Regions from separate parts of the Terribacillus aidingensis genome, predicted to be linked through region 1. Evidence: riboswitches for the same ligand, from Rfam matches in the RefSeq annotation. Region 1 holds a riboswitch; each other region holds the start of a gene.
What was found. A riboswitch is a leader RNA that binds a small molecule or an ion and turns the genes downstream of it on or off. The one in region 1 is predicted to bind thiamine pyrophosphate.
Positions count from the first base shown of each region.

Region 2: linked by a shared signal. The riboswitch ahead of thiT (energy-coupled thiamine transporter ThiT) and the one ahead of tenA (thiaminase II) in region 1 are both predicted to bind thiamine pyrophosphate.
Region 3: linked by a shared signal. The riboswitch ahead of ABXS78_RS00950 (thiamine phosphate synthase) and the one ahead of tenA (thiaminase II) in region 1 are both predicted to bind thiamine pyrophosphate.
Region 4: linked by a shared signal. The riboswitch ahead of ABXS78_RS06535 (YkoF family thiamine/hydroxymethylpyrimidine-binding protein) and the one ahead of tenA (thiaminase II) in region 1 are both predicted to bind thiamine pyrophosphate.

Region 1 covers NZ_CP159996.1:345,308-351,193, forward strand. Annotated here, with positions in the region: gene ABXS78_RS01915 (EAL domain-containing protein) at 1-355, shown strand, start outside; gene ABXS78_RS01920 (methyl-accepting chemotaxis protein) at 558-2,270, shown strand; gene ABXS78_RS01925 (transcriptional regulator SplA domain-containing protein) at 2,459-2,704, shown strand; gene splB (spore photoproduct lyase) at 2,697-3,725, shown strand; TPP riboswitch at 3,786-3,886, shown strand; gene tenA (thiaminase II) at 4,001-4,699, shown strand; gene thiD (bifunctional hydroxymethylpyrimidine kinase/phosphomethylpyrimidine kinase) at 4,692-5,528, shown strand; gene thiM (hydroxyethylthiazole kinase) at 5,512-5,886, shown strand, end outside.
Region 2 covers NZ_CP159996.1:1,244,905-1,250,790, forward strand. Annotated here, with positions in the region: gene ABXS78_RS06690 (M3 family oligoendopeptidase) at 1-1,074, shown strand, start outside; gene ABXS78_RS06695 (peptide MFS transporter) at 1,283-2,656, opposite strand; TPP riboswitch at 2,866-2,965, shown strand; gene thiT (energy-coupled thiamine transporter ThiT) at 3,048-3,614, shown strand; gene ABXS78_RS06705 (general stress protein) at 3,649-3,999, opposite strand; gene ABXS78_RS06710 (hypothetical protein) at 4,192-4,548, shown strand; gene ABXS78_RS06715 (methyltransferase domain-containing protein) at 4,687-5,181, shown strand; gene ABXS78_RS06720 (NAD(P)/FAD-dependent oxidoreductase) at 5,214-5,886, opposite strand, start outside.
Region 3 covers NZ_CP159996.1:160,827-166,712, forward strand. Annotated here, with positions in the region: gene ABXS78_RS00930 (NUDIX hydrolase) at 1-483, shown strand, start outside; gene ABXS78_RS00935 (DinB family protein) at 480-1,022, shown strand; gene ABXS78_RS00940 (SDR family oxidoreductase) at 1,169-1,921, shown strand; gene ABXS78_RS00945 (SDR family oxidoreductase) at 1,947-2,729, shown strand; TPP riboswitch at 2,842-2,953, shown strand; gene ABXS78_RS00950 (thiamine phosphate synthase) at 3,054-3,671, shown strand; gene thiO (glycine oxidase ThiO) at 3,655-4,773, shown strand; gene thiS (sulfur carrier protein ThiS) at 4,770-4,973, shown strand; gene ABXS78_RS00965 (thiazole synthase) at 4,977-5,741, shown strand; gene ABXS78_RS00970 (ThiF family adenylyltransferase) at 5,741-5,886, shown strand, end outside.
Region 4 covers NZ_CP159996.1:1,206,502-1,212,387, reverse strand. Annotated here, with positions in the region: gene ABXS78_RS06545 (erythromycin esterase family protein) at 1-712, opposite strand, end outside; gene ABXS78_RS06540 (magnesium transporter CorA family protein) at 803-1,747, opposite strand; TPP riboswitch at 1,930-2,034, shown strand; gene ABXS78_RS06535 (YkoF family thiamine/hydroxymethylpyrimidine-binding protein) at 2,111-2,722, shown strand; gene ABXS78_RS06530 (ECF transporter S component) at 2,719-3,297, shown strand; gene ABXS78_RS06525 (energy-coupling factor transporter ATPase) at 3,294-4,913, shown strand; gene ABXS78_RS06520 (energy-coupling factor transporter transmembrane component T) at 4,894-5,631, shown strand; gene ABXS78_RS06515 (SOS response-associated peptidase) at 5,673-5,886, shown strand, end outside.

The DNA of each region.
Region 1 (5,886 bases):
TCGCTTGAAGCGTATCTTTAAACGGTACAAGCAAGAAGGAATGATGGTTGCCCTGGATGATGTAGGAGCAGGCTATTCCACGCTTGAACTGCTTAAAGAATTGGAGCCCGATTTTGTCAAGATTGACAGAGCATACATATCTTACTGCGACAGCGATACGCAGAAACAGGAATTTCTATATAAAGTAATGGACGTTGCCCGCCTCCTTGGCACAGAGGTGCTGGCAGAAGGAATTGAAAGGCAAGAGGAGCTTTCTTTCTGTAAACAAATCGGAATGGATTTAGCCCAAGGCTACTTTATCGGGAAACCGAGTACCGAAGCTGTATCAGAAGATGTGCTGTTTCCTTCCAGATAATATATTCGTCAGAACTACCCCGTTATCAATCGGAATGTATACGATTGATAGCGGGGTTTTTAAACTTTATTAGAAAAATCGATCGAAATATTTAACATTTTCTTAAAATTAACTTCAAGTTCTGGAAAGCCTGCCGATATATTGAAAGTCATTATACAGTGGGAAATAGCTGTGTAATAGCTATCATCAGGGGGATACTGGAATGAATTTATTGAAGAATGTAAAAATCAGGACAAAGATGCTTATTTTAATCTTGGTTGGAGCTATTGCACTAGGAATTGTAGGAACGGCTGGGATAATATATACCAGGGATATGGCAAAGGATGCCGAAATGATGTACAAGGAGAAGCTTCTCCCTAACTTGTCAATAAGTCAGATTCGAGTGAATAATAGATCGAACGATGCGTATGTATTGGAACTTATGCTTAACACGGACTCTGCGAGAAATGACGAGTTAAGTGAAATGCTTTCACAGTCCAGTGTTCAAGTAGAGGAAGAACTAGAAAAACTGGGAAATGGCGGTATGTCAGCAAGAGGAAAAGAAATCTTAGAATCTTATAATAAGGAACGCAATAAATTAAACGACATTAGGAACCGAGTGCTGAAATTTGCATTGGTAAATCAAAATGATGATGCATACAATCTTTTTGTAGAAGAACAGATCCCGCAGCGTACAGTAGTTAATGATATTCTGCAAGAACTGCAGGACCAGAATACGAAGGAAGCAGAACAAACTTATGTGCAGGCAACTGAGGACGTAAGACTAGCTACCATAGTCTTATCTAGCGTCATAGGTGTAGCCTTAATACTGCTGATTATAATAGGAATCCTTATATCGAAGCTTATCGTCTCTCCAGTGAAAGAGTTGCGTATTTTATTGGGCAAGGCGGCAGATGGAGATTTCAGTTCGGATGGCACGCATCAATCCAAGGATGAAATCGGCGAACTGACTGCTTCTTATAATGCTATGGCAGATGGTATGCGGTCTATTATTCGAGTTGTGAATGATACATCCCAGCAAGTGGCTGCATCTGCAGAAGAACTGAGTGCAAGTGCGGAACAAAGCAGTTCGTCATCTGAACATGTAGCCAAAACGATTCAAGAGCTGGCAGAGGGTTCAGTCCAGCAGCTTGAGCTAGTTACAACTGCTACAGGGACAATGGGCAGTATGGGGCAGCATACGAGCAAGCTGGCTTCAAACGCTCAGAATGTTGAAGAGGCAGTGCAAAAAACTTCTGAACTATCCATTCAGGGAGGGCATGCAATCAAGGATGTAAATGAACAGATGGAAACAATCACTTCCCATGTGCAGGAGCTTTCTGCGTCGATCGACAGTTTGAACAAACGGTCCCGGGAAATCAGTGATATTACGAGCGTTATCACGGATATCTCCGCACAGACCAATCTTCTTGCGCTGAATGCCACTATCGAGGCAGCGCAGGCTGGAGAGCATGGAAAGGGATTTGCGGTAGTCGCAGATGAGGTGCGCAAGTTAGCTGAGGAAACGAAGGGAGCAGCAGGACAAATTGCTGCTTTGGTTGACTTTATCCACCAGGATACGACTAAAACAATCGATCTGATGCAGCATGCAGCGGACGAAGTACAAGCTGGTACACGAGTTGTGGATCAAGCGGGCGGTTCTTTCCTTCAGATTGAAACTGCGGTAGCAGGTCTGGTGGATGAATTCAAAGAGGTGAGAGTTGCTCTGGAAGGTATGATTGCTGGTACAGATTCAGTCAATATGTCACTTGGGGATGTGAACGAGGTCGCAGAAGAAGGAGCAGCTTCAACCGAAAGTGTGTCAGCTGCAACAGAACAGCAGCTGGCTGCCATGCAGGAAATTGCGGCATCATCCAGTTCTCTTGCATTTATGGCAGAGGAACTTCAAACCGCTATTGCTCGTTTCCGTGTGTAAGTTAATTGGTTAGCAGATAGTAACCGATAAAGGATAAGATTAATAATAGAAAAACATATATCATCCATTTCATATGAACCCTCCTCTAAGAAGTAGACGGATACTTCCTGGAAAAGGGTTCATTTTTTTACATTGTTTGTAACCGAACTGCGCATACTAGTCGCAGTATGTACAAAGGAGGCAATGTAATGGATGCTTTTCAAGCAGGAGAAATCGTCTATGTAATTATCCGCAACCCCCATGCACAGGGAGTAGCCAATATACAAGAGGCTGCGGTCGTCCATAACCCGGAAAAGCCAGGGGAACTGGCTTTGTTTGTGTATGAAACCTATTATCCACTCAATGATGAGGTGGCGGTTTATCAGGATCTCGGAGAGGCGGAAGAAGCATATGTATCCGCTTTTGGCTTAGCCGATGGAGGCTATTATGGTTAAGCCATTTGTACCGCAGCTTGTGTATATAGAACCTAGGGCATTAGAGTATCCGCTCGGCGTGAAGCTGCGGAATAAATTCAGGGACATGGGTGTAGAAATACGCGAGACAACTTCCCATAATCAGGTTCGTAACCTGCCTGGTGATAATGATTTCCAGAAGTACCGAACTGCCAAATCAACGCTTGTCGTCGGCGTGCGGAAAACCCTGAAATTCGATACATCGAAACCTTCAGCAGAATACGCTATTCCATTTGCGACAGGCTGCATGGGGCATTGCCATTATTGTTACCTGCAAACGACGATGGGATCCAAACCTTATATCCGTACGTATGTGAATACGGATGAAATATTTGATGCGGCAGAGCAGTACATGCAGGAAAGAGCCCCGGAAGAAACACGGTTTGAGGCTTCCTGTACGTCAGATATCGTTGGTATCGACCATCTGACGCATACGCTGAAACATGCGATTGAATATTTCGGTCGGTCCAAGCACGGACAACTGCGATTTGTAACGAAATTCGCCCATGTGGATCATTTGCTGGACGCTGACCATCAAGGACGAACGCGATTCCGCTTCAGCATCAATGATGATTATGTGATCAAATATTTTGAGCCAGGAACTTCCCGTTTGAAGGATCGAATCGAAGCTGCGGTGAAAGTAGCCGAGGCCGGGTATCCGCTTGGATTCATCGTAGCTCCGATTTATTTGCATGACGGCTGGCAGAAGGGCTATCCGGAAATGCTCGAGCATCTGGAAGCAGCTTTGCCTGAACATGCAAAAAAGAACCTGACATTCGAATTGATCCAGCATCGATTCACGAAGCCGGCAAAGCGCGTTATCGAGAAAAATTATCCGATGTCGAAGCTTGAGCTGGATGAAAGCAAACGGAAATATAAATGGGGGCGCTATGGTATCGGAAAATACGTCTACCAAAATGAAGAGCAAGAAGAAATTAAGGATGTCATAGGAAGCACAATCTATAAAATGTTCCCGCAATCCAGGATTGAATATTTCACTTGATTCATCGGTTGACAATCGTATCTGTGCATGTGATAGTTAAGAGGACAATTAAATTTCGAGGAAGTCCACTAGGGGTGCCATTTGGCTGAGATAAGAGTGATCTTTATCCCTTTGAACCTGATCTGGTTAACACCAGCGTAGGGAAGTGGAGCCGGATTCGTGTATTTTCTGCACACTTGACTATACGAGTCGCTCCATACTTCTGGAGCGGCTTTTTTATATGGCCGGCGCCAATCACCCTTCCGACGGGGCTTTCTCCATAGGAGGAGAAAAACATGTTTTCTGCACAATTGAGAGAAGAAGCAAACCCGGTATTCGAAGCAATCTATGCACATCCTTTCGTAGAAGGAGTTGCGAGTGGATATGTGCCGCGTGAGGCATTGATCCATTATGTGAAAGCTGACTATGAGTATTTGACAGCATTTGCCCGTATTTACGGTTTGGCAGTCAGTAAATGCGAAACCCGAGAAGAGATGGAATTTTATCAGTCCCAAATTCATTTTGTCCTGCACAGCGAGATTCATCCGCATAACGTCTTCTGCAAGGTAGCTGGTGTGCAATACGAGGATCTGCAGAGGATGACACCACCGCCTGCTGCTGACCATTATATTTCACACATGATGAACAGTGCCGTACAAGGAGATATAGGGGAGCTGATGGCGGCGCTACTTCCTTGCCCATGGACGTATCAAGCGCTGGCGGCACATATTATCGAAACAAAGGCACCGGATGATTCCAATCCATTCCTGGAGTGGATTCAGTTTTATGCCAGCCGGGAAGATTGTATGCCGGATGTGACGTCAGAACTTAGCAAGCGACTGGACAAGTGGGCCGAGACAGCGGGTGCAGCTGCAAAGGAACGTGCAAGGAAAGCTTTTCTTAAGAGCTGTATGCTGGAGTATAATTTTTGGGAGATGGCAGCCACACAGCAAGACTGGATGATCCCATTGAAAGGGGCGTCCATTCATGCCTGATATAAAGAGCGCTTTGACAATTGCAGGAACAGACCCTTCGGGAGGGGCTGGAATTCAGGCTGACTTGAAAACTTTCCAGGAGCTTGAAGTATACGGAATGAGCATTGTCACCTCCCTCGTTGCCCAAAATACGATAGGAGTACAGGCAGTGCATCATGTTCCAGTAGAATTTCTTGAACAGCAGCTGGAATCAGTATTCTCTGATATCACCCCATCTGCTGTAAAAACGGGGATGATTGCATCAGAAGAGATGATGCGCTGCGTCGCTGCTGTTTTGATTAAATCAAAGACTGCCTATGTCATGGATCCTGTCATGTATGCTAAAAGCGGACATGCACTCATGGGAGAGAATTCCAGAGATGCATTGAAGAAACATCTTGTTCCACTCGCTGCCCTAATTACACCGAATATACCGGAAGCAGAGGAACTCACGGGTATTCGTATCGAAGATGAAAATAGCGTAAAAACCGCAGCGAAAATGATTGTCCAGGAATATGGGGCAAAAGCTGTCCTGATGAAAGGCGGTCATATGGAAGGAGCATCTGCGTCAGACTGGCTCTACGACGGAAATAGCTTCACAGTCTACACAGCAGAACGTATACAGACGAAGCACACGCACGGGACGGGATGCACGTATTCTGCAGCAATAACCGCAGAACTGGCTAAAGGGAAATCTCTGCAAGAAGCAGTCCGGATCGGTAAGGATTTTGTAACAGATGCGATTTCGTATTCGCTTCAGCTTGGAAAAGGGAATGGTCCGACAAATCATTGGGGGTACCGTCTGCAAGGTGTGCCAGTCCAGGAGGAACAGCATGATGAAGTATACTGATGTGATAAAGCAAGTCCGGGAGAGAAATCCATTGATTCACTGCATTACCAATCAGGTTGTCATTAACTTTACGGCGAATGGTTTGATCGCACTCGGAGCTTCTCCTGTGATGGCATCAGCAAAGGAAGAAGCCGCGCAGATGGTCCAGCATGCACAGGCGCTGCTATTAAATATCGGCACACTTGCCGCAGCAGATGTGGAAGCAATGATCCTAGCCGGAAAAGAAGCGAATAGGCTCGGAATACCAGTAATTTTTGATCCCGTCGGAGTAGGTGCCACAGCGTACAGAACAGAGACGGCCCGCCGCATATTGGCGGAGGTGGATGTCACTGTTATTCGCGGTAATGCAGGTGAAATA
Region 2 (5,886 bases), 900 kb from region 1:
CTTCAGACATACAAGCATCGAAAATGGGACAGTGTGCTGAAAGAGCCGTTGGCTTATAACCGTATGTCTCAAGAAACACTGGATGCTATGTGGGGAGCGATCACGGATGAGAAGGATTCATTCGTCAAATACCTGCAGCGCAAAGCGGAAATCCTCGGTCTGGAAAAATTGAGCTGGTATGATATTGATGCACCGCTCTCCTCTGCGACAAAGCATGTATCATATGACGAAGCTGCTGACTTCATCGTGAAGAATTTCCGGAAATATAGCAGCCAAATGGCAGATTTCTCCCAGCAAGCATTCGAAAAGCGTTGGATTGAAGCAGAAGACCGCAATAGCAAACGCCCCGGTGGCTTTTGTACCAGCTTCCCAGACAAAAAGGAAAGCCGGATTTTTATGACATTCAGTGGTACTGCTTCCAATGTATCTACGCTAGCGCATGAGTTAGGTCATGCTTATCACAGCTACGCAATGAATGATGTGGAACAGTTGAACCAGGAATATGCAATGAACGTGGCTGAGACAGCTTCGACATTGGCTGAATTGATTGTTTCCGATGCTGCAGTAAGAGAAGCAGCGACGAAAGAAGAGAAAATCGCATTGATCGAGGAGAAGATTCAGCGCAGTATTGCTTTCTTCATGAATATCCATGCGCGATTCTTGTTTGAGACGAGATTCTATGAAGAACGTAAAAGCGGATTAGTATCCGCTGCTCGATTGCGCGAGTTGATGGTTGATGCTCAGAAAGAAGCATATAATGACCAGCTTGATGAATACGATCCAACATTCTGGGCGTCCAAGTTGCATTTCTACGCGACTGACGTACCGTTTTATAATTTCCCGTACACATTCGGGTTCTTGTTTAGTACTGGTATATACGCAAAAGCAGCAGAAAACCCGCAAGACTTTGAGCGTTCCTACAATGCTTTGCTTGAGGACACTGGCCGGATGACGGTAGAAGACTTGGCGATGAAGCATTTGCAGGAAGACTTAACAGATAAGGCTTTCTGGCTTAAAGCTATCGAAGTTTGTAAGCAGGATATTGAGGAATTCTTGAGACTGACTGCTGAATAATTAAGAAAAGACCACTTACTGAAGTGGTCTTTTTTCATGAAAGTTCGTTGAAGTTAAACTGTCCTTATCAGCATGCACCATCCAGAACTGTTTGACGGAACTTCTGAATAAGCTTGGAACTCAGAACAGTTCGCAAGCTGTTTACATAGGGAAAGAAAGAGAATACATATAAAAAACACAGTTCCTTGGAGGAACTGTGTTTTTTGGATTAGTCACGCGCATCCAACATGGATTGCAGTTTTTTGGAGACTGCTAGCAGGATCAAACCTACTACGATAGCGACTGCACCAATTATACTGAAGATCTCGACATAACCAAGTGATTCTGTCAATGCAGCAAGCTGTCCAGCGATAAGGCTGGCAATACCAGTTGCGGCCATCCAGACACCCATCAATAGAGAAGCGATTTTCACTGGTGCTACTCGACTTACCATCGATAGCCCAACGGGTGACAGACATAGTTCACCTAACGTATGGAACAGATAAGTGAAGACGATGAATAGAATATTAGCTCTGTGAACGATATTCCCTTCGTCACTGCCTGTATAAAGCACTGCTGGTACTAAAATCATAAACCCTAATCCCAAAAGAATCATACCCATGGACATTTTCGTCGTTGTGCGCAAATCACCGCGTTTTGATTTACTAAGTTTCAACCAAATAGCAGATATGATTGGTGCAAGGAGGACAATGAACAATGGATTCACAGATTGGAACCAGGAAACAGGTATCGTATAACCGCCAATACTTCGATCAATAAAATCTCTCGTATATAGTGTTAAGGAAGTACCAGCTTGTTCGAAGCCAGCCCAGAAGAAGATGATGAATACAGCTAGAATCAGTACTGCACCTGTCCGCTTCTTATCAGCAGCTGTCATTTTTGCTGGAACGCTTCCCGCAGCTATATTAGTACGTGCAGGTTTTGTGCCAATATCACCTAAATAACGCTTACCTAACAAGCTAAAGATCAACTGACCGATAACCATACCAATAGAAGATGCCAAGAATGCCCATTTGAAGCCAAAGTGTTCAATTCCAGCAGCATCAGTTGTATGGAATAGATCCTCAGCAAGGAATCCTGCAATTAGAGGAGAGAAGAATGCACCGATGTTGATACCCATGTAGAAGATGGTAAATGCAGCATCTTTACGTTTATCCATCGGATGATACAACTCACCAACATGTGTTGAGATATTCGGTTTGAAAAAGCCGTTACCAATTATTAGGAACAACATACCAATATATAATCCCCACTGATTGTTGAATAGGAATATTGTGAAATCTCCGATCGCCATTGTTACGCCACCAATAGTGATAGCGGTACGTAGGCCGATATACTTGTCAGTCAAGTAACCGCCAATAATTGGCGTAAAGTATATAATTCCTGTGTACAAACCATAAATTAATGCAGCTTGCTGCGTATTCATGCCCAATCCGCCGCTTATTGCTGCAGCAGTTAAGTAAAGCATTAAAACTGCACGCATACCATAGTAGCTATATCTTTCCCACATTTCGGTGAAGAAGAGAAGATACAATCCCTTTGGATGCTTCTTCCCTTGTGGGATTGTAGCTGGTGTATCCATTTTAAATCCTCCCTTTTTAAAGAACATTGTCCATTATACGTCATAGTTTTTCTCGAATTCAAACAATTTCGTTAGATGAAGTAAAAGTAATAAAATTGCTAAAATTTGCACTTGGGTAATATTTCACTTATAGGAAATATTATTAATTATTGCTAACGATGTCATTTTTCTATATAATAGATGGACAACAGAAAACAAAACGGTACAAAAAAGCCTGCAGGGGGAGCCATTTCGGCTGAGATGGACGTATGTCCAGACCCTTCGAACCTGTGAGTTAGCACTCGCGTAGGGATGTAGCTTCTTTGATGGGGAAACAATGCACATTGGGCCATCGGAAGGATCCCGCTGCAGCATTGTTTTTTTGTTGCATTCTTTATTAGGGGAGAAAAATATGCAATCAAGAAGCAGGGTTTTATTTTTAGTAGAGGTGGCAATATTCGCCGCACTTGCATTCGTATTGGACTTATTTTCATTTAAAGCATGGGCGCAGGGAGGGAGTATCTCCTTGCAGATAGTACCAATTTTCTTAATGGCATTCCGGTGGGGATGGAAAGGCGGACTTACAACAGGATTAGTAGTCGGGCTGCTGCAATTAGTTACCGGTCCTTATATAATACATGTTGTCCAAGGTTTTATGGACTATCCTCTAGCCTTCACTCTAGTTGGGCTGGCAGCTGTCACAGCTGGATCCGCTCGTAAGGCTGCAAAAGAAAATAACCGCACAAAGCTTGTAGGAATGTTGATCATCGGAACATTGATTGGCAGTATAGGTCGGTTTGCAGCACATTTTGTAGGTGGAATGGTCTTCTTCGGATCTGCAGCTGCACCAGGACAAACTGTTTGGGCGTACTCGCTCATATACAATGGCTCTTACCTGCTGCCAAGCTTTATAGCTAGTATTATAGTTATTCTCATTCTCGTTTTGGCTCAGCCAAAACTTATCTTACCGAAAAAATAAGAAAAGGCACTGTCTCATGACAGTGCCTTTTCATTTAGATAAGCAAGCCTTCGACGTTATCTGTTTCAGTTACAATCAAAAAGATTTTACCTTCATCAAGATCCTCTTCAAAATCCTCGGCTTCTTCTTGGGAAAAACCGATTTCTTTCAATTTTGCACGAAGTTCATCGCCTTGTTTACTGAACATGCTGCCAACAGCACTTTTAGCTCCCATCTCGGATAATCCAATCGTGTTGGCATCCACTTTACTGGATACACGTTTTGTTCTGTCATCATCATGTGACAATACATAGATGTTATCTTTGTTTACGCCTTTTGTGCTTAAAAGTTGAATGTCTTCTTGCAGCTTTTCATCGTTCGTGTACTCTTTTAAATATGGTTTCATGTTGAATTCTCCTTTTTTAGCTAATTTGATGTACTAAATGTCTACCCGCTGGCTAGAAAATAAAACCAACAATAATAATTGCAAATAATCAATATAGTATGTCTATTGTCTGATATTCGGCTTACAGACGCTGTGGGTTGTGATAAACTGAATGTAAATCGAAGTTTCCAGTCCTGGTGAGGAGGAAACAATATGGCAGATATCATTGATTTGGACCAATTTAAGACTAAAAAATGCTTATGTCAGGTTGCCAAAATGAAAGGTATTGAATACGAAATATATTTGACTGTCGTTAAATATGTGGACAAGCATACAGAGAATCTACTTCCTGAGTATGCTTTTAAAACGACAGATTCCGATCTGTATAAGATATTCAATGGGAATCGCGAACTTTTTTTGAAAAGTTATTATGACTTGCTGCGTTATTGGGATATCCCGCTGATTGATGCTGAAAATCCTGCCAATATGGAATTTGAACGCTTTCCTAAAATAGGAGATCTATGTGCTTTTATTGACCGAAAAGTTCAAACTGATAAATATACGTGTTGAAAGGACAGCTGGATGTTTCAGCTGTCCTTTTTAAATGAAGGATAGAAAATGTTAATCCGTGAGAGCATAGGGGAGATACGTTTAGCTTTGTATTATAAGGGCAATACAGAACTAATTGATTCAAAAGGAGAGAGTCATATGGTGAATAAGACAACAGAAGTTTCCGCAGCAGAAGTGCTAGAGCTATTGGAAATAGAGGGCGGAGAAAAAGTGATAGTTTTCGGTGCTGGTAATGGTAATTTGGTTATTCCTATTGCTCATAAAACAAAGGATCGCGTTACAGCTCTTGAGAAAGATGAAACTTTATTGGAAGAGTTAGCACTTCGTGCAGAAGAAGAGACACTAACGAATATCGACCGGATGCCGAGTGGATTAGACAGGCTTCTTAATTTCCCCGACGCTTCCTTTCAACGTGGACTTGCAGCATTCGTGCTGGATAGCTTAGATGAACCAGAGCAGGCAGCGGCGGAAATGTACAGAGTGACTATTGAAAAAGGTATTATGATAGCGCTCGGCTACAGTAGAGATCACAGCGCAGATCTGCTTGCAGACAAATTGAAGAAGGCAGGGTTTGAAGTATCTCAAGGGGACTTAAATGAAGAAGTATATTATGTGAAAGCTTATAAAGCATGAGAAAACCGCCAAATGTGGCGGTTTTTTATTTATTATTGAAGCATGCTTGGGATATCGCTCTCTGCAGTCGGATAAGCCCAAAGCAAGGATTGCAGCATTTGTACAGGTGCTTCCATTTCAATTGCCAAAGTGAAAACATTAATCAAGTGTTGAGCATGGGCAGCAAATATATGTGCACCGACGATAACCTGTTTTTCCTTGTCCAAAATGATCTTGCTGAATCCTTCCTCCAGCCTCGTTATCTTGTTTGTAAAGAAAGAGCTCAAATCTTGTTCTATGACAGTATATTTGTCCAGTGCTTTTGCCGCCTCGTCAGCTGAAATGCCAACTGAAGCAATTCCGGGAATCGTATAAACAATGGAAGGTTGAACATGATTGAATTCATCTTGTTGTTTCCCTTCCAGCATGTGATGAATAGCACGGCTTCCAGCTTCTGAAGCCAACGGTGTAAGAGGTAGCTTTCCATCATCTGCACAATCACCTGCAGCGTAAATATGCGGTGCAGATATACTCTGCTGATTTTTATCTACTTTGATGCCTTTCTTGCTATAGGAAATGGAAGTCTGATCTAATCCCATTTCTAACACATTCGGTGTTCGGCCAGCGCCGTGAATTACAATATCAGCAGATATCTTTTCCGTTTGGTTTCCGCAACGCACGGAAACGATGAATTTGTTTCCTTGTTTTTCAACAGATTCCAGTTCG
Region 3 (5,886 bases), 180 kb from region 1:
GACTTGACCATCGATTTAGGTGAACAGATGCTGAATTGCCGGACAGCAGGCATTATTGTAAAAGATAATCATGTGCTGCTGCACAAGAACAAGAAAGATCCGTTTTGGACACTAATTGGCGGACGTATTCAGTTAGGAGAAGATTCAGGACAGGCTGTAAAAAGGGAATTCGAAGAGGAACTCGGCATTCCTGTAAGGGCAGAGCGGCTGTTATGTTCAGTGGAGAATTTCTTCACCTACAAAGGTCAGCCCTATCATGAATATAGTTTTATTTATCTAATACAGGGTGTTGAAAACAGGCTGTGCGGAATAGGAGAAGTCATATCACCAGAAGGAGGAGAGTTCCATTATGAATGGATTCCCTTAGAAAAAATCGGGGAGCTTTCGATTAAACCTGATTTCCTAGGTGAGAAGCTAGTCAACTTGCCATCTGCACCAGTGCATCTGATTCATAAAGAAAAGATATCTGTGGAAGCAAAATGAAAAGCAGCTATATGCAGGAACATTTTGAGACTATATATCTGCAAAGGAGAAGGTTTGAGGAAAATATCCGTAAATACAGCAATAGAGAATGGATGAGGCCTCAACCAGACAAATGGTCTATCGGAGAAACATATTACCATCTTTATTTGCTGCTAAAACGATTCAGGCAGCTAAATAAAGTTTATATCCCTGTTAGTAAACCATTCTCTGTATTTAAGAAGCGAGCTAGCTACCAAACGAAGATAGAAGATATCTATAGAGCATACCGGGAAAAACACGGTAAACCGATGAAAGCACCTTCCATTCTGCTGCCGCCAAAAGGGATAGAGAGCAAGGTGAAATTTGATCAGCTAAAGCATGATCTTCATAAGGAAACAATTCTGCTCAAAATCATGGTCTCTGAAATAGATAATGCTATTGCCGGACATATCCGCTATCCTGACCCACTCGCGCATTACCCCAACTTAATCCAAAGTGTGCAGTTGATAGGGATTCATGAGCAGCACCATTTTCGCCTCTGTCAGAAATATTACCTTTAGATTTAGTGAACATACTAATTGTATATGTTCAATAAAAGTTTTAGCACAGTTGCAAATAGCTTGCTGTATCTTCTTCAAAGGTGTAAGCTCTTACATATGAAGTAGGTAAATTAACCTATTTATACATATTGAAGGGAGCTTTGCTTATGAATGAGCAGAAAGTAGCAGTCATCACAGGAGGCGGCAGTGGTCTTGGACAAGCAGCAGCATTGCGACTGGCAGAAGAAGGTATCGCAATCAGTGTCGTTGACGTTTCTGAGGCAGCCGGTAAAGAGACGGTTCGCTTAATAGAAGAGAAAGGGTCAAAAGCTATTTTCATCAAATCGGATGTAAGCAAGGCAGAAGAAGTGAAACATTATGTAGATAAAACGGTCGAGGCATTTGGTACTATCGATATGTTCTATAATAATGCAGGTATTTCTGGTCCTGGCGTAAAATTCGTGGATAATACGATTGAGCAAATCGATATGGTATTAGGAATTAATCTAAACGGCGCCCTTTACGGGTTGAAATATGTATTGGAAGTAATGCTTGCTAATGGCGGCGGGCGAATTGTCAACACGTCATCCACAGCAGGTGTTGTAGGACAAGCCACAGTTGGTACATATTCAGCTACGAAGCATGCAATGGTTGGGATTACGAAAACGTTGGCTGCTGAGTATGCCGAGCAAGGCATTGTAGTAAATGCAATTGCTCCAGGTACGACAGAAACGCCAATGGTTCGAGAATACAAGGAAAAGAATCCTGATGCATTCAAAAATGCGACAGAACCGATTCCGCAGAAGCGCCTTGGCCAGCCGGAGGAAGTAGCAGAGCTTGTCACATTCCTATTGACTGGTAAAGCACCTTATATTAATGGTGTAGTTGTACCGATCGATGGCGGATTTACTGCAATTTAACAGAATCAGAAAAGGAGAGATTTCGATGAAACGTTTTGACGATAAAGTAGTATTGATTACAGGTGGGGGTTCTGGATTAGGACGCGCAGCAGCTTTGCAAGTAGCAAAAGAAGGTGCAAAGCTTTCTCTTGTTGATTTGAGTGAAAAAGGTATGGAAGAAACGAAGCAGGAAATATTGGCTGTAGCCCCTGAAGCAGATGTTCTTACGATTGTGGCAAACTGTGCAAATGAGCCGGAAGTTGAGGCGTATGTAAAACAAACAATTGATCAATTTGGTAAGATCGATAGTTTCTTTAACAACGCTGGTGTGGAAGGAACGCAAAATCTGACAGAAGAGTATCCTGTAGACGAATTCGAACGCGTTGTGAACATCAACTTGAATGGCGTATTCTACGGCATGCGCCACGTATTGAAAGTAATGAAGGAGCAGGGCTATGGTTCTGTAGTAAATACAGCATCTGTAGGTGGTATCCGCGGAATCGGCAACCAGTCCGGTTATGCAGCAAGTAAGCATGGTGTAGTAGGTCTTACGAAAAACTCCGGTATCGAATACGGACAATTCGGTGTGAGCATCAAAGCCATTGCTCCAGGTGCCATCATGACTCCAATGGTTGAAGGATCCCTTCGTCAGCTTGGCGGAGATAACTGGGAAGAAGCGGGCAAGGAATTTGTCAGCGTTAACCCAATGAAACGCTTTGGTAAGCCGGAAGAAGTCGGTTATCTTGTTGCATTCCTTCTTTCCGATCAAGCAAACTTCATCAATGCTACTGTTGTACCAATTGATGGCGGACAATCTTATAAGTACTGAGTCAGGCGCAGAAAAGACCATCTGGATAAAACCAGATGGTCTTTTCTTTTTTGTAATCAGAATCTTGCATAAAATGCTATTTATGTTACGATGTGGGTAAATTCATAATAAGTTTTCACACTAGGGGATCCCTTCATAAGGGCTGAGATGAAGAGTAGTGACTCTTTAAACCCTCAAAACCTGAACAGGTTCGGACCTGCGTAGGAAAGTGTAGACACTCGGGTTTACATGCTCTTTTGTATGTATTCATTCGCAAGTTTCACACCACTTTCCTTTGGGGAGTGGTGTTTTTTGCATGTCCGGCCTGTTCGTATTCAGGAGGTGATGGCAATCAAATTGATGGCAGTAACTGATGATGCATATGAGGCAGCAGATTTAAGACGTATCTTGATGGAGATACACCCTTATGTCGACCATGTGCAGATCAGGGAGAAACGTAAGCCTGCTGGTACAGTGTATCAGCTTTGTAAGGAGCTTTTGGCCGAAGGGCTGCCAGCACACAAGCTTTGGCTTAATGACCGAGTGGATATAGCTTTGCTGCTTGGCTTGAAGCAAGTGCATATACCAGGTCATGGTCTTCCACCGGAAGAATTGAAAAAGCTGTATCCTGATTTGCGGATTGGTGCGCCTGTCCATTCGTTTGAAGAAGCAATACAGGCGGAGTCTGTCGGGGTGGCATACGCGCTGTATGGGCATTGTTTTCCGACAGCTAGTAAGAAGGGGAAATCACCGCAGCCATTAGCCAATTTAGGGTATATCCGTCAGAATACCCACATTCCGTTATACGCAATAGGAGGAATTGATGTGGAGCGATTGGCTTTTTTGAAAGCGTTTGAATTAGATGGGGTTGCTGTTATGAGTAGTATCTTTTCTGCTGCAAACCCGCTTGATGCCGTGAAGAAATTAAGGGAGGAGTGTCTGCGTCTTGAAGAGATCCACTGAAGTAGCAATTGTTGGAGGAGGTATCATCGGCAGTGCAATCGCTTATTATTTAGCGAAAGCAGGCCATCAAGTCGATTTGCTGGAAGCAGGCCAAGTCGGATCAGGCTCGACGCAAGCAGCAGCTGGTATGCTAGGTGCCCATTCAGAATATAAGGAATTCGGTGCTTCCCTTTATCCCTTTGCCCGTACTAGTCAAAGGCTCTATGAACAGGCAGAAGAGGATATTCGCTCTCTGACAGGGATAGACATGGAACGTCGCCCAGGTGGTTTATTACAGCTTGTTTTTACAGAAGAAGAAACATTGAACTCTCCGTTCTCTTCGTTGGAAGGAGTAACATGGCTGGATCGTGCAACTGTGTTAAAGAAAGTACCTGGTCTGTCAGAAGCGGTTTCAGGCGCTCTTCATATGGCAGAAGATGTGCATGTCACACCTTCAATTGCCTGCAAAGGATTCCATACAGCTGCCCGTATGCTAGGTGCCCGGATTAACGCTTATACCCGGGTCGATGAGATTGTGAAGGAATCCGCTCATTATCGGTTACGGACTTCCAAGGGAGAATGGCAAGCGGATCGTGTGGTGATTGCCAGCGGAGTTTGGAGTAATGCTCTGCTCCAGCGTTCAGGGTTGGGGACGCCGATTTTTCCAGTGAAGGGTGAGTGCATTGCTGTTACGAATACGCAAACTCCTCTTACATGCAGTTTATTCCATGATCAGCATTATATTGTTCCGCGTAACAACAATGAGCTGATCATAGGTGCAACAAAGGTCAAGAATGATTGGAGCACTGAGCCCACGCTTGGAGGATTACAGACTATCATGGAGAAAGTGAGAAGGATGCTGCCAGAGGTTGATAAAATGCCGTTCCTCAGAAGCTGGGCAGGTCTCAGACCTCAGACATACGATGGCAAGCCGCTGATTGGTGAGCATCCAGAAATGAATGGCTTGTATATCGCTGCTGGCCATCAGCGCAATGGCATTCTGCTTGCCCCAGCTACGGGCAAGATGATTTGTGATTTGATAAGCAGCAATGAAGTTCTGGAAGAATGGAAGGAAGCATTTCGTGTCGATAGATTGAACACTGGCGAGGAGGTATTGATGTGAATATTCAGCTGAATGGCAGGCAGCAGGAATTATCTGCTGATATCAAGACTATAGCTCAGCTGTTAGCATCACTTTCCCTGGAGAAAAGGATTGTGATTGTCGAACTGAACAAAGAGATCATTAATAAAGCTTCATATGCAGATCAGCCGATTAGAAATGGCGATAAAGTCGAGCTGATTCATTTTGTAGGAGGAGGATGAAGAATGTTACAGATTGCAGATAAGACATTTGCTTCCCGCTTATTATTGGGAACAGGCAAATACCCGTCATTTGAGGTACAGGTAGAGGCGGTCGATATTTCGAAGGCAGAGATACTGACATTTGCTGTGAGGCGGATGGATATCTTTGAGCCATCTCAGCCAAATTTCCTGGAACAGCTGGATCTGGAAAAGTACTCTTTACTTCCGAATACAGCAGGGGCAAAGACAGCAGAAGAGGCTGTTCGTATTGCCAAACTGGCTAAAGCTTCGGGTTTATGCGATATGGTGAAGGTGGAAGTGATTGGCTGTGACCGGACATTGCTTCCTGATCCAGTTGAGACACTGCGGGCATCTGAAATGCTGTTGGAGGAGGGCTTCATTGTCCTGCCTTACACGTCGGATGATGTTGTATTGGCCAAGCGGCTCGTGGATCTGGGAGTACATGCGATTATGCCAGGTGCATCGCCAATTGGTTCGGGAAAAGGTATCATCAATCCTTTCAACCTGCGTATGATCATTGAACAGAGCAGTGTACCGGTCATTGTTGATGCTGGTATTGGTTCTCCTAAAGATGCTGCGTATGCAATGGAGCTCGGGGCTGATGGTGTCTTGTTGAATACAGCTGTGTCCGGAGCTGCAGACCCTGTTCGAATGGCATATGCGATGAAGCTGGCTATTGAAGCAGGTCGTTTAGGTTTTGAAGCAGGAAGAATTCCTGAAAAAAATTACGCAGTAGCTAGCAGCCCGAATGAAGGTTTGTTTACCTGATGAAGGATCGTTATCGGAAACAGGAGCTGTTCATCGGCAAGGATGGGCAGGCACAGGTGGAAAACGGTAAAATTGTCTTAATTGGGATGGGAGCATTAGGCTCTGCTTCTGCAGAGATGCTTGTACGTGCTGGTATTGGAGAACT
Region 4 (5,886 bases), 860 kb from region 1:
TCGAGCGGTAATAATGCTCGGCATTATAAGCTACGAGCGCATTTACCTCCAGGTTAAGACGGAGCTCCTCTTCACATGGATACTGATCTTTCTTTTTTTGAATCGTTGCTAATAGCTTTGCAACCTCATCAATACAGCCTTCAGAATATAGACCAGCAGAAACAGCATATTCCTGATTGTCTCTGTTGAATGGTTCAAAACAAGTAAATGCTTTTTTGGCAATTTCGACGTCAGGAGAATCAATCTTCGTTAAGTACGAAATCACTTCCTCCATGGATTCCCAAAGACTGTACATGTCTATTCCGTAGAAGCCAACTTTTGGCTGCACATCGTGCTTTTCATTGTATGTCTTCATCCACTCGATCAAATCAATAATTTCTTCATTCGCCCACATCCACGTCGGCCATCGATTAAAACTGCTAAGGACCTCCCGAGCTGAGCCGCTTACCGTGTCGTAACCCTTGATGTAGCGGTTAACAGCCTGACAAGCGGGCCAGTCTCCTTCTACTGCTACAAATGTAAAACCCTTTTCTGTAATCAGCTTTTTGGTTATCTCCGCACGTACGGTATAGAACTCAGATGTACCATGCGACGCTTCTCCAAGCAAGGCAAATTTTGCATTGCCGGCCCTTTCACTTATGATACTTAATTCAGCTTCACCAGTTAGTGGTATTGCGTATTTTTTGATTGATTGTATTGTCTTTAAATCCATTTTAAACCCAACTTTCACTCTGAGGTGTGATAGATTTAAGTTTTGATAAAACGGATGAAAAAATACCTTAAGTTAATATCTTTAACCCTTTTAATCCACATATTTTTGCTTTTTCTTCGACTCGAGCATATCTCCTGTCCAGCCCTTCGCCTTTAAGAACAAGTAAACCAGAAGAGTCGAAAGGAGTATTAAGATGAGGGCTCCTGCATACCCGAACTTCCACTTCAATTCAGGCATATTATCGAAGTTCATGCCCCATAATGCGCCGAGCGCCATGACTGGTGTGAAAAGTACAGTCATAACAGTCAGTGTCTTCATAATTTCATTGCCTCTAAAAGAAGAGACAACATCTTCAAAGTCAATTAAACCTCTGATTTCCTCTTCATACGCTCTAACAAGATTCTCACAGCGCTCAACACGATAGTGTGTTCGTTTAAAATGTATGTTATCAGTATATCCCTCACCGAATGCTTCGACTACACCAGTTTTAACCTCTATGAAGGGAATCAAAAAGTTCTTCCATACTAATATCTCATGCCGATTTTCAGCAATTTTGTTAAGCAGCTTTGTATCATTATTCTCTTTCACCTGCCAAAGCAAGTCCTTCAATCTGACTTCATATTGATCGATTTTATGTAAAAAAGCTGAAATGATTTCTCCAAGGAGGATCATAAATCCTTCAATCGCATTGTCCGCATTTTGCATTTTAGCGAGAATATCATCTTTTGTTGTAGTCGGCAGCAGCTTAAAATCAAGTGCAGTTGTCAGCAGCGTGTTCTCTTTTACAAAGAAGTGAAAAAGATGCTTTTCTTCCTTCTTGGCTGCTTCCTGGACATATATGAGCGAGCCCCAAAGAGCCAGAGAGTCCTGATTTGTCGTCTCCATCTGCAGACTATTCGTGTCGGAAGAATGTATATGTTTTACCCATGGAATATGTATGGTGTACGCGTTTAGCTCGTCTTTTTTCTCTAAATCCTTCTTCTCATCTAACTGAAGCCACTCCCATGCAGTACCTGAAAAAGCGTGCTTCTCCATGTTTTCCCCTCCATTATTTTTCTATTCTACTTCCCTTCCAATTCGCTGAATAATCCATTATTCTCCACTTACTTTGGACGGTCACCATACTAGTGACAGCTGAAAATTGCAACGTTCCAACAACAAACCCTTTACAAATTCAGCTATCTTTTTTACTATAGACGTATCAATTGCATAAGCTTGCGACGCACTGGGGGAGCTGGTAACGGCTGAGAAGAATCATCTGATTCTGACCCTTTGAACTCGATCTGGATAATACCAGCGTGGGGAAGTGCAGCCAGAATTGTCCTGTTACTTTTGTATATTCTGCGACTGCGCCCTATGGTGCCGTCGCTTTTTATATGCAAAAAAATAGGAGGAATCATGATGGAAATTCAAAATTATTGCGGGACCAGTCGGATTGCCGGCTGCAGTTTTTCGGTTTATCCAATGGCTGACAGGTTCAAAGAAATTATATTAGAGGCACTGAGAACCGTGGATACGTCGAAAGTATGGATTGAGACGGACGATGTCACTACACTAGTTCGCGGGAGAATACCGCATGTATTCGATGTCACCTCTGCTATTTTCCTTGCAGCAGCCAAAGATGGCGATCATGTTGTGTTCAATGGTACATATTCCATCGGCTGTCCTGGAGATTCCACTGGGGACGTATACATGGCCGAGGACGAAACAAAGCTGAACCTACCTAAAGTAAAAGATATGAAGCTTGAAACAGCATCCAAATTCTCGCTTTATCCTTTAGGCGGCGGAAATTACATGGACACCATCTATACGCAAATTGATAATATGCGCTCTCGAGGAATCACTGTTTCCAAATCCCATTATTCCACTCGTCTTGATGGCAATGCTTTTGACGTCTTTATGGGTTTGGAGCATGTTTTCACTGAAACGGAGGCTTCCGGATCATCTCACACCGTAATGACGGTGACAATGTCTGCGAACAGTCCGTCTGCCAAGGGGGTAATCAAATGAAAAACTGGCGCATGAAAGATATCGTAGTCATGGCGGCACTCGCTGTTGTATTCGGGATTGTTTATCTCTTGTTCTTGCCGGTCAACGTCATCATGATGGGGATTGTCGGACCAATCGGAACCGATATCATCTTCGGAGTATGGTTCCTCGTCTCCATCGTTGCAGCTTATATCATTCAAAAACCCGGTGTTGCACTGGTATCGGAAATAATAGCCGGAATTGTCGAAGTACTGATTGGAAGCAGCGTCGGACCGATTGTCATCCTTTCGGCTATTGTTCAGGGACTCGGAGCTGAAGCAGCATTTGCCATCACACGCTATCGCTCTTATCATGTCCTTGTTTTGATGGGGGCTGGTGTTGGGGCCGCCATCACAAGTTTCATATGGGGATATTTCCGCGGCGGTTTTGTCGCCCTTGACCCTTCTTACGTTGTGCTTATGCTTATAGTCCGGATCATCAGCGGAGCTGTCATAAGCGGCTTGATCGGCAAAGCCATCAGTGAGGCGCTGGCTAAAACAGGAACTTTGACAAGCTTTCCCCTTGGTAAAACCTATCGCCAGCGAAAAGCAGGATGAAACAATCCCTTCTGGAAGTAAACCAGCTTACCGTGACATTTGAGGAAGAGAGCATTCCTACCTTAACTGATTTGAGTTTTACGATCCAGGAAGGAGATAGTATTCTCCTGCTTGGACCAAGCGGGTCCGGAAAAAGCACACTCACGTACTGTTTGAACGGGTTGTATCCAAAAGAACTTGATGGAAAGATGTGCGGCAGTATCTACTTCGCTGGATCCAGGATCGAGGATTTCAAAAGTGGGAAAATCAACTTAGAGGTTGGAACGGTATTTCAGGACCCCGAAACACAGTTCTGCATGCTAACCGTAGAAGACGAGATTGCCTTCGGGTTAGAAAATAAAAAAATGGCTCCTGCTTTGATGGATTCAGAAATCGATCGGGTTCTTTCCCTTGTAGGTTTAAAGCATAGGAGAAAAGATCAAATTCACACCCTATCCGGTGGACAGAAACAAAAGCTCGCACTGGCTGCAGTGTTGGCTCTCGAGCCTCGCATGCTTATTTTAGATGAACCGACGGCCAACCTGGATCCGGCTGCGAGCAAAGACCTTGTCGAAACGATACGTTTGTTAAAAGAACAGCAGGATATGACGCTTTTGATCATAGAGCACAATATTGACTATTGGCAGCCAATTATTAACCGGACGATGCTATTGGAACGAGATGGCTCTTTATTCTTTGACGGAGACTTGAGTGAAGCAGTCAATCTCTATGACGAGGAGCTGCAGGGGCGAGGCATTTGGCTGCCAGAAGCAGTTCTGCTTACCAAGCAAGCACAGCTTCCAAAACCTTGGCCGCTTACTGTTGACCTTCTCCCTCATGGTTTGCAGTTTCAGACTAAAACACCAGAGGTTATGCAGACCAAGGAACGTATAATTCAAGTGGAAAATGCTATCTTTCAACATAAAGAAAAAGTCCTACTGGATATCCCTAATCTTGATATTCAGCAAGGAGAATTCCTGGCTATTACAGGTAAAAACGGTAGCGGAAAGACGCTTCTTTCCCGACAAATTACTGGATTGCTGAAGCTCACAGCCGGAGATATCGAATTTCTCGGAAAGAAGTTACGTCGTTGGAAAACAAATGAACTCTACCAGCAAATCGGTTATGTATTTCAAAATCCTGAGCATCAGTTTCTTACAGACTCTGTTTGGAATGAAATCGCCTTCGGACAGACAGTAAACGCGGATGAAATTCAGAGGGTCTTGGAGGAAATCCAGTTAGCTGCACAAGCCGATAAGCATCCATTCACCTTGAGCCAAGGTCAAAAACGACGGCTCAGTGTAGCGACCATGCTTGTTCAAAAACCTCAACTGCTCGTGCTTGATGAGCCAACATTTGGCCAAGACAGCCATACTACTGAAGTACTGATGGATCTAATCTGGAGACATCATCAACGCGGGTGCACCATTGTCATGATTACGCATGATATGGAACTGGTCGATCGTTTTGCTTCGCGCGTGTTGATTGTGGATCAAGGGCGTATAGTAGCAGATGACCAGCCTGCAGGAATTTGGAAGAGAAAAGATCTGTCAGACTATGGACTCTCCCTTCCCGCAAAAGAAGCTTACAATAAGCGGACACAGGAGGACAGCCTCTATGCATCATATCAATCCTAGCATCAAAGCAGGGACAGTGACGATAGCTGCGATCGTCATAGCTTTCCTCTTTGATCCATTGGCATTGCTTTTGTATATCGGCTGGACCATGGCTGTCACATTGCTGTTGGGTAAAGTACAGATAAGGAAGTACCTCCTATATCTGCTTCCCTTCACCCTGTTCGCTATCGGTATGCTCGTATCCACTCTGCTGTTTGCGAAAACACCGGAAAATCCTTCTGTCACCCAGCAGTTCCTCTTCTGGGACTTGCCGAAAGAAACGGTGCAGGATGCACTTGCATTAGCTATCCGAGTTTTCAGCTACGCTACACTATCCTTGCTATTTGTCCTGACAACAGACAAAGTGGCGTTCATCTTAAGTCTTATTCAGCAATGTCGCGTTTCACCGAAACTTGCATACGGCATTTTAGCTGGCTATCGCTTTTTGCCTTTATTAAAAGATGAGTTAACGACGATCCGCTCTGCGCATCTTATTCGGGGAGCCAAAACGAATACAAGCAGATTCAGCCGATACAAACAGTACACGATTCCCCTGCTGGCCAGCGCAATCCGCAAAGCTGAACGGACAGCCATAGCCATGGAATCCAAAGGCTTCACAGGAGAAAGAGACCGCACATTTTACCGTACGTATCATACAAGGTGGACAGATTGGATTTTTGCTGCAGTCATGCTTGCCGCCATTGCGCTGTGTATCATCGTTTCCAAGTCGTTTCAGTAAACGGCAGAAGGGTTATAATGGAGAAAAAAGGAGAGATGAAGATGTGCGGCAGATTTACATTACTCACTCCCTGGGAAGAGCTCCTGCGAACCTATGATGCTGTCTCAGAGATGGAAGCACTCGAACCAAGCTACAATATCGCTCCAACGCAGCAAATTGCAGCAGTCATCCATGACGGGACCAAACGCCGGCTCGGAACCCTGCGCTGGGGACTCATCCCGCCTTGGGCACCAGATAAGAAGATCGGCAGCAAAA